Linked DNA regions of Methylomagnum ishizawai. The protein of the gene in region 1 interacts with the protein of each later gene in a pairwise test. Links are inferred from orthologs where the notes say so. Each region holds a gene or a part of one and is shown on either strand. Other genes may lie near its edges.

The links.
Region 2: the proteins of recR (region 1) and recO interact in binary tests that used the Escherichia coli proteins (3 or more experiments, as listed by UniProt). The link is inferred for Methylomagnum ishizawai from one-to-one orthologs.

What each region holds. Positions count from the first base shown.
Region 1 is NZ_AP019783.1:1,821,808-1,825,975, reverse strand. The notes cover bases 1-2,877. They hold recR (recombination mediator RecR), read left to right. Parts: upstream 1-1,077; coding sequence 1,078-1,677; downstream 1,678-2,877. Other genes in these bases: K5658_RS08360 (5'-nucleotidase), read left to right, coding at 2,856-2,877; K5658_RS08365 (hypothetical protein), read right to left, coding at 2,233-2,694; K5658_RS08370 (histidine triad nucleotide-binding protein), read left to right, coding at 1,735-2,076; K5658_RS08380 (YbaB/EbfC family nucleoid-associated protein), read left to right, coding at 740-1,063; dnaX (DNA polymerase III subunit gamma/tau), read left to right, coding at 1-718. Also shown: more of K5658_RS08360, read left to right, coding at 2,878-3,785; K5658_RS08355 (CYTH and CHAD domain-containing protein), read right to left, coding at 3,806-4,168. UniProt on the Escherichia coli protein: May play a role in DNA repair. It seems to be involved in an RecBC-independent recombinational process of DNA repair. It may act with RecF and RecO.
Region 2 is NZ_AP019783.1:3,482,748-3,487,037, forward strand. The notes cover bases 1,292-4,290. They hold recO (DNA repair protein RecO), read right to left. Parts: upstream 3,153-4,290; coding sequence 2,430-3,152; downstream 1,292-2,429. Other genes in these bases: K5658_RS15860 (hypothetical protein), read right to left, coding at 1,292-1,548; pdxJ (pyridoxine 5'-phosphate synthase), read right to left, coding at 1,681-2,433; era (GTPase Era), read right to left, coding at 3,142-4,023; rnc (ribonuclease III), read right to left, coding at 4,020-4,290. Also shown: tRNA dihydrouridine(20/20a) synthase DusA, read right to left, coding at 1-804; more of K5658_RS15860, read right to left, coding at 889-1,291. UniProt on the Escherichia coli protein: Involved in DNA repair and RecF pathway recombination.

The sequences.
Region 1 (4,168 bases):
GGCCCTGGCCCAGCGCCTGAGCGCCGAGGATTTGCAGTTGTTCTACCAAACCGGGCTGGTCGGCCAGCGCGACCTGCCCCTCGCGCCCGATCCGCGCGGCGGCTTCGAGATGGTCCTGCTGCGGATGCTGGCCTTCCGTCCGGCGGAGGCCGCGGCCCACCCGCCCCAGCCTTCCGCGCCACGCCCGGAACCACCGCGGCTGGTCCATCCGTCCCCGACACCCCAGGCCCGGCCCGAACCGCCCCCGGCCCATACCCAGGCACCCGCCCCGGTCGCGCCGCCACCTCCGGCCCCCGGCCCGGCGGCGCACTCCCCGGACGGCGGCGTCCCCATCCCCGGACAGGTCAATTGGCGCGAGTTGATCCGCGCCACCGGCGTCGCCGCCCTGGCCCGCGAACTGGCCAACAACTGCGTGCTGGAACATCTGGACGAAACCTCCTGCGTCCTGCTGCTGCATCCCAAGCAAGCCCTGCTCCGCGCCGCCCATACCGAGGCCAACCTGGAAAAAGCCCTGCAAGACTATTTCCGCCGTCCGCTCAAGCTCACCATCAAGCTCGGCGAACCCGCGGGCGAAACCCCCGCCCTGCAAAACCAGCGGCAAAAGGAAGAACGCCAACGGGCGGCGGAGATCGAAATAGAACAAGACGAAAACGTCATCGCCTTGAAGGAACGGTTCGATGCCCGCATCGTGCCCGGTTCCGTCAAACCCCTGGATTGAACCCGCCCCGGAGCCACCGCCATGAAGAATCCCCTCGCCCATCTGATGCAGCAAGCGCAGCAAATGCAGGAAAACCTGAAGAAAGCCCAGGAGGAATTGGCCGAACTCCGGGTCCAGGGCGAATCCGGCGGCGGGCTGGTCAAGATCGCCATGACCGGCAAGCGCCAGGTCTTGAAGGTGGAAATCGACGACAGCCTGTTGAAGGACGACCGCGACATGCTGGAGGATTTGGTCGCCGCCGCCGTCAACGACGCCGTCAACAAGGTCGCCAACCTCAAGCAGGAAAAGCTGGCGGGTTTGACCGGCGGTATGGAGTTGCCGGCCGGCTTCAAGCTGCCGTTCTAGTCGCCATCCGCGCCATGCCCGCGACCGGTGCCCTCGCCCGCTTGATGCAAGCCCTGCGCTGCCTGCCGGGGGTGGGGCCAAAATCGGCCCAGCGCATGGCCTTCCACCTGTTGCAGCGCAACCGCCCCGGTGCCCGCCAATTGGCCGAGGCGCTGCTGGACGCCCTCGACCGGATCGGCCATTGCGCCGAGTGCCGCACCCTGACCGAGGGCGCGCTCTGCCCGGTCTGCGCCAACCCCCAGCGCGACCGCTCCCTGCTGTGCGTGGTGGAAACCCCCGCCGAGGTCCACGCCATCGACCAGGCCGCGACCGGCTTCCAGGGCGTATTCTTCGTGCTGCACGGGCGCTTGTCGCCGCTGGACGGCATCGGCCCGGACGAACTGCGGCTGGATCTGCTGGAACGGCGTTTCCAATCGGGCGAGGTCAAGGAAGCCATCCTCGCCACCAACACCACGGTGGAAGGCGAGGCCACCGCCCATTACATCCACGAGATGGCCCGGCGCGACGGCGTCCGCACCAGCCGGATCGCCTATGGGATGCCGTTCGGCGGCGAACTCGAATACGTGGACGGCACCACCCTGGCCCATGCCTTCAAGGGCCGCCGCGATTTCTGACCCCCGTCAGCCCGGCGTTCCCAACCATCCATCCCACAGCCCAAGGGAAAATCCACCATGACCGACTGCCTGTTTTGCAAGATGGTGTCCGGCGAGATCAAGCCCGCCGTGGTCTACGAGAACGAGCACGCGCTGGCGTTCCGGGATATCCGGCCCCGCGCCCCGGTGCATGTGCTGGTCATCCCCAAACGGCATTGCGCCACCCTGGACGACCTGCCGACCGACGATCCGGCCCTGGCCGCGGCCTTGTTCGGGGCGGTGCAGAAAGTGGCGGAATTGGAAGGCTTGACCAACGGCTACCGCACCGTCATCAATTGCCGGAGCGATGGCGGGCAGGAGGTCTACCACCTGCACCTGCATGTGCTGGGGGGGCGGGCCATGGCTTGGCCACCGGGCTGAACCGGGACCGCAAAAAACCCTGGGGCGGGCCAGCCTCCCAGGGTTAGGGGATTTGCAGGATCGTCCCGGTGGGCACGGAATACGTGCCCACCCTATAGGGAATGTGAAAATGCTCTAGGACATGGGACCGGAAACAGCGCCCCGCGCGATCTCCGCTCAGTTGGAAGGTTCGTTGAAATCCACGCCCAGGATGGACCAGCTATTGGGATCGGCCTCGTTGTCGGCGATCATGCGGACCTTGCAGGCGAATAACCTGTCGACCTGGCCCTTGTCCTGGTCGATGATCCTGACGGTGGAGCGGATGATGTAATGGCGGTTGCCCAAGGCCCAGGCTTCGGATTTCTCGTCGAGGAACTGGGCGGCATCCGATAGGTCGCCCTCGTCCTTCACCGCGTCCTTGCAATGGCTCAAGGCATAGCCGATGCGGGGGGTCTTGTTCTCGATCCGGCCCAATTGCTCCTCCTCCGCCTCCTTCTCGAAAAAGGCGTCCGATTTCACAATACTCATCACCAGGGGCATCACCCCGTTGTTCAACACCGTGTAGAGCAGGGCCACGAAAAGGATCAGGAATAGAATCGAAAACTTGCCGCGTGTGAATTTAGCGATGAAATCTTTCATGTTGGGTTGCCTTTGTCGTTTTCTCTTTATGTAATCGGTCAAGATGGGCAGGGTAGTCCGCTTGCAAGGGAGCGAATTTTGCGGGAGTGTGCCGCAAATGTACACAGGCAACCCGCCGGGCCGCGACCGCCCCGCCGCCACCCCACCCGGACCGGAACGCGATGAAACAGGATAAAAAACTCGTGGTCGCCATCTCGTCCCGCGCCCTGTTCGACCTGGACGAGTCGCACCGCATCTTCGAGGCCGAAGGCAAGGACGCCTTCTGCCGCTACCAAGTCAAGCACGAGGATGAGACCCTGGAACCCGGCGTGGCGTTCACCCTGGTGCAAAAACTTTTGGCCCTGAACCCGGCGCTGCCGGAACCCCTGGTCGAGGTCATCCTGCTCTCCCGCAACAGCGCCGACACCGGGCTGCGGGTGTTCAATTCGATCCGCCGCCACGGGCTGGATATCACCCGCGCCGCCTTCACCAGCGGCCAATCGCCGTTCGGCTACATCGGCGCGTTCGGGGCCGACCTGTTCCTATCGGCCAACGCCGAGGACGTGGCCCAGGCCCTGGCCGCGGGCCACGCCGCCGCCACCATCCTCGATTCCAACCCGGCCCACAGCACCAACCCCCAACTCCGCATCGCCTTCGATGGCGACGCCGTGCTGTTCTCCGACGAAGCCGAGCGCATCTACCAAGCCGACGGCCTTGGCGCGTTCACCGAGAACGAGGTCGAAAAGGCCAAGACGCCGCTGTCCGGCGGTCCGTTCAAAGCCTTCCTCGCCAGCCTGCACCATATCCAAAGCCTGTTCCCGCCCGACCTGGCCCCGATCCGCACCGCCCTGGTCACGGCCCGCGGCGCGCCCGCCCACGAACGGGTGGTCAGGACGCTCAGGGCGTGGAATATCCGCATCGACGAGGCTTTGTTCCTGGGCGGGATGGACAAGGGGCCATTCTTGCGGGCGTTCGGGGCGGATATTTTCTTCGACGACCAGCAGAAGCATTGCGCCTCGGCCTCGGGGCATGTGGCGACCGGGCATGTGCCGCATGGCATCGCCAATCCGCGCGTTTTGCCGGGACCGGCCGGCCCCGGCGGCAAGGCATAGGCGGACCCGGCGTGTCCGCCCTATAGCGGCTTGGCCGCGGGCTTGAACAAACGCCGGAATTTGCGCCGCCGCCCCGCCGCCGCGAACCCGGCGAAGCAGTCCGGAAAATCCTCCCGCAACCGCCGCTCGTGGTTATAACGCCGGTCCAGCAAGGCACCCAAGGCCAACAGCGTCCCGGTCGGCGCGCCCGTTGCCCGCAAGGCTTCGGCGAAATCCCGTAACTGCCCGATCTGGGCCTGGGCATCCTGGTACGCGCCCAAATGTTCCTGCAAGCCTTTGAGCGCCTTGATGAGCGGGTCGATCCGCTCCGGCGGATAGAGTTCGCGGAAGAATTCCAGCAGATAGCGCAGTTTCTTGGCGGTCTTGCGCAATTCATGGAGCCG
Region 2 (4,290 bases), 1.7 Mb from region 1 along the record:
GGGCAGGAAGGCCTCCAGGATCGCGTGGCGGGACGGGATGGGGTGGTCATCGCCGTAGAACCGGGCGTCGGCCCCGGCCAGCATATACGGGTTGTGGTAGGCCGCCCGGCCGATCATCACGCCATCGAAGCGGGCGAGGCGCGGTTCGGCCTGGTCGAGATCGAGGATGCCGCCATTCAGGATGACCGCGAGGTCCGGGAAATCGGCCTTGACCCGTTCCGCCACGTCGTAGCGCAAGGGCGGGATTTCGCGGTTTTCCTTGGGCGACAAGCCCTTCAGCCAGGCTTTGCGGGCGTGGATGACGAAGGTTTGGCAACCGGCGGCGGCGACCGTGGCGACGAAATGGGCCAGTTCCCCATAGGAATCGCGCTCGTCGATGCCGATGCGGGTCTTGACCGTGACCGGGATCGCGACCGCCGCCCGCATGGCGGCGACGCAATCCGCCACCAATTCCGGCTCGGCCATCAGGCAAGCCCCGAACCGGCCCCGCTGCACCCGGTCGCTGGGGCAGCCCACATTCAGGTTGATCTCATCGTAGCCCCGCGCCGCGGCGATGCGGGCGCAGGCGGCGAGTTCGTCCGGGTCGCAGCCGCCGAATTGCACGGCCAGCGGTTTTTCCCGCGGGTCGAAACCCAATAGCCGGTCCGGGTCGCCATGCAGGATCGCGCCGGTGGTGACCATTTCGGTGTACAAGAGGGCGTGGCGGGAAATCAGCCGCAGGAAATAGCGGCAATGGCGGTCGGTCCAGTCCAACATCGGGGCGATGGACAAGGGACGCCGGAGCGGGGGCGGAAGGCTGGTCATGGTGGGTCGGGTCGGAATGCCGCGCCGGAAGCGGGCCGAAACAAGCAGCCCGCGTCGACGCGGGCCACCGGGGTTGTGGTCGGGTCAGCGGGAACGGTCGGACGGCGGCGGGCCGGCCAGCATCGGCAGGGCCGCCAGGAGTTCCAATTGCCGGATGGCCCGGCGCTGGTTGGCCCAATAGCGGGCCAGCGCCAGCAAGGCCACGGCCAGCGCCGCGAGGCAGCCGTAGAACAGGGTCTTGAGTTCGGCCAGTTCGCCCTTGAGGTCGGTTTTGTGGAGGGCGGTGGCTTGGCCCGCCGCCATGGGTTGGTAGCGCCCATGCTCTTGGCGGGCGGAGTCCAGCCCCAGCGTGGTGCCGGCCCGTTCGGTGTAGGCTTCGAGGGTTTGCAGGTCGCTCTTGAGCGATTCGAAGGCGCGGAGGTCTTCCAGCGCCACCTTGCCGGATTCGACGCTTTTTTCCAGCGCCTTGAGCCGGACTTCGACCGAGTCGGCCAGGAGGGCGTTGAACTTGGTTTGCAGGGCTTCCATGTGCTGGTTGAGGGCGCGGAGCCGGGTGTCGCCGCCGGTGTCCGCCGCCCATTGGGCTTCGAGATGGTTGACGAAGCCCTGGACCTGGAGGAACAGCACCAGCACCGCGGCCAGCAGGATGCCCGCCGCCAGAGCCGCGAAAATCCCGCCGGCGCGTCTTTGTGGCACCGGCAGGGCTTGCCGGACCAGGCCGCGCTGGCCGGACCTGTCAGCCACCACTCGCTTGCCTCGATATTGTTCGTACATTCGGACTTCCCCGTGAGCCGTCGCGGATGGCCGCGTGCCGCGCCCAGGGTGGTTCCATGGGGCCGCCGCCAATTTCGACCGGCAAATATCGCAGAATAGCCTTCATCGGTCAATTAAGGCCCGGGCCGCTTCCAGGGTCCGCTTCATGTCGCGCACGGCGGTGTCCAGTCCGGTCATGACCGCCCGCGCCACGATGGCATGGCCGATGTTCAGTTCGTGGATATTGGGGATGCGGCAGATATCGGCGACATTGTGGTAATGCAGGCCATGGCCGGCATTCACGATCAAGCCGAGTTCCCCGCCCAACCGGGCCGCCGCTTGCAGGCGTTCGAGTTCGCGCCGCCTCGCGCCGGGGCTGGCGGCGTCGGCATAATGGCCGGTATGGAGTTCGATCACGGGAGCGCCCGCCCGCGCCGCCGCTTCGATCTGGCGCGGGTCGGCGTCGATGAACAGGGAGACTTCGATCTCCGCCGCGGCCAGGGCGGCGCAGGCGTCCTTCATGCGGGCGGTGTCGGCGGCGACATCCAGGCCGCCTTCGGTGGTCAATTCGGCGCGTTTCTCGGGCACCAGGCAGCAGGCGGCGGGCCGGACCTTCCGGGCGATGGCGATCATCCCGTCGGTCACGGCCATTTCCAGGTTCAGGCGGCTGTGCAGCATCGCCGCCAGGAGTTCGATATCGCGGTCCTGGATGTGGCGGCGGTCTTCGCGCAGATGGGCGGTGATGCCGTCGGCCCCGGCCTGTTCGGCGATTAGGGCGGCTTGGACGACTTCCGGGTAGCGGGTGTGGCGGGCCTGGCGCAGCGTGGCGATATGGTCGATGTTCACGCCCAGGAGGATGGGGGCTATGGCGTTCATGCGTGCGGTGCTTTCCCTGTGGATGGTTGGAACAGGTCGCGGCTTTTGAGGCCGCGGCCATCGAGATAGTATTGGACGACCCGCCGCATCAGGTGTTTGGCTTCCTTGAGCGCCACCGGGCTTTCCAGGCGGTCGCGGCCCAGGTCCAGCAGGGTCGAACCGTGGATGGCCGCAGGATGGTCGGGCGGACAGGCCACCGGGCCGGATTCGATGTGGTAGGCGTAGGTCCGGGCCGGATCCACGGGCCGGCCGGAACCGGCTTCCCGGTCCAGGCACAGCCCATAGCCCAGGTGTTCCAGCAAGCCGACCTCGAAGCCGCGCAGGGCGGGTTCGGCGGAATCGTCGGCCTGGGCGAGCCGCCCCAGCGTGTCCAGGTACAGCCGGAACACTTCCGGGTAGGGGTCGAGGGGCGGGAGCAGGTACGAGAGCAGTTCGTTCAGGTAGAAGCCGCAGTACAGCGCGGTGCCGCGCAGGGCGAAGGCCTCGCCGCAGGGTTCCGCCGCCGTCAGCACCGGGAGTTCGCCCCGGCCCGTCCACGATAACCGCAAGGGGGCGAAGCATTGCAGGAAGGCCGCGCCTGGGGTGCGACCGCGTTTCGCGCCCTTGGCGAGCAGGTTCAAGCGGCCTTGCGGCTCCGAGAAGATATCCAGCAACAGGCTGGTTTCGCAGTAGTCGCGGCGGCGGAGGATGACCGCGTCCTGGCCGGGTTCATTCGGCATAGCCCAGGCTGCGTAGGGCGCGTTCGTCGTCCGACCAGTTCTCCTTGACCTTGACCCAGAGTTGCAGGAACACCTTGCCCTCGGTCAGGCGCTCCAAATCCTGGCGGGCGCGTTCGCCGACCTTTTTCAGCACTTCGCCCTGCTGGCCGATGACGATGGCTTTCTGGCCTTCCCGCTCCACCCAGATCAGGGCGGCGATGCGGGTCAGCTTGCCCTCGGTCTGGTATTGCTCGATCTCCACGCTGAGGGCGTGGGGCACTTCCTGGCCCAGCGACCTGATCAGTTTCTCGCGGATGATTTCCGCCGCCAGGAACCGGAGGCTGCGGTCGGTGAGTTGGTCCTGGTCGAAGATCGGTTCGCCCTCGGGCAGGAGTTCCATGATCTTGTGTTCCAGCGCGTCCAGGTTGTGGCCGCGCAGGGCCGAGGCCGGGATCAGGGCGGCGAAGGGATGGCGTTGCTGGGCGCTCTCCAGGAAGGGCAGCAGGGCGGCCTTGTCCTCCAGCCGGTCCACCTTGTTGATGACCAGGATCACCGGGGCGGCGGAGGTTTTGATGCGTTCCAGCACCAAATCGTCCTCGGGCAGCCACACGGGCCGGTCCACGATCCACACGATCACGTCCACATCCAACAAGGCCGTGCCCGCCGTGCGGTTGAGGTAGCGGTTCATGGCCCGCTTCTGGCTGGCGTGGATGCCGGGGGTATCGACGAACACCGCCTGTCCCGCCTCCGTGGTCTTGATACCGTGGATGCGGTGGCGGGTGGTTTGCGGGCGGCGCGAGGTGATGCTGATCTTCTGGCCGATCAGGTGGTTGAGTAGGGTCGATTTGCCCACGTTGGGGCGGCCCACCAGGGCGACATAACCTGCTTTCATGATTTGAATCCGAAGTCCTGGACCAATTTGGCCAGCATTTTCTCGGCGGCTTGCTGCTCGGCTTTCTTACGCGAGGAGCCGGTACCCTCGCAGGTCTCGGCGGTCAGCGCGATGCGGCATTCCACCACGAAGGTTTGGTCGTGCGGTTGGCCGACCACCGATTTGAGGATATAGACCGGCAATTCCAGGCCGCGGGCCTGCATGGCCTCCTGGAGCCGGGTCTTGGGGTCTTTCTTCCAATCCTGCACCGACAAGGCGTCGATCTGC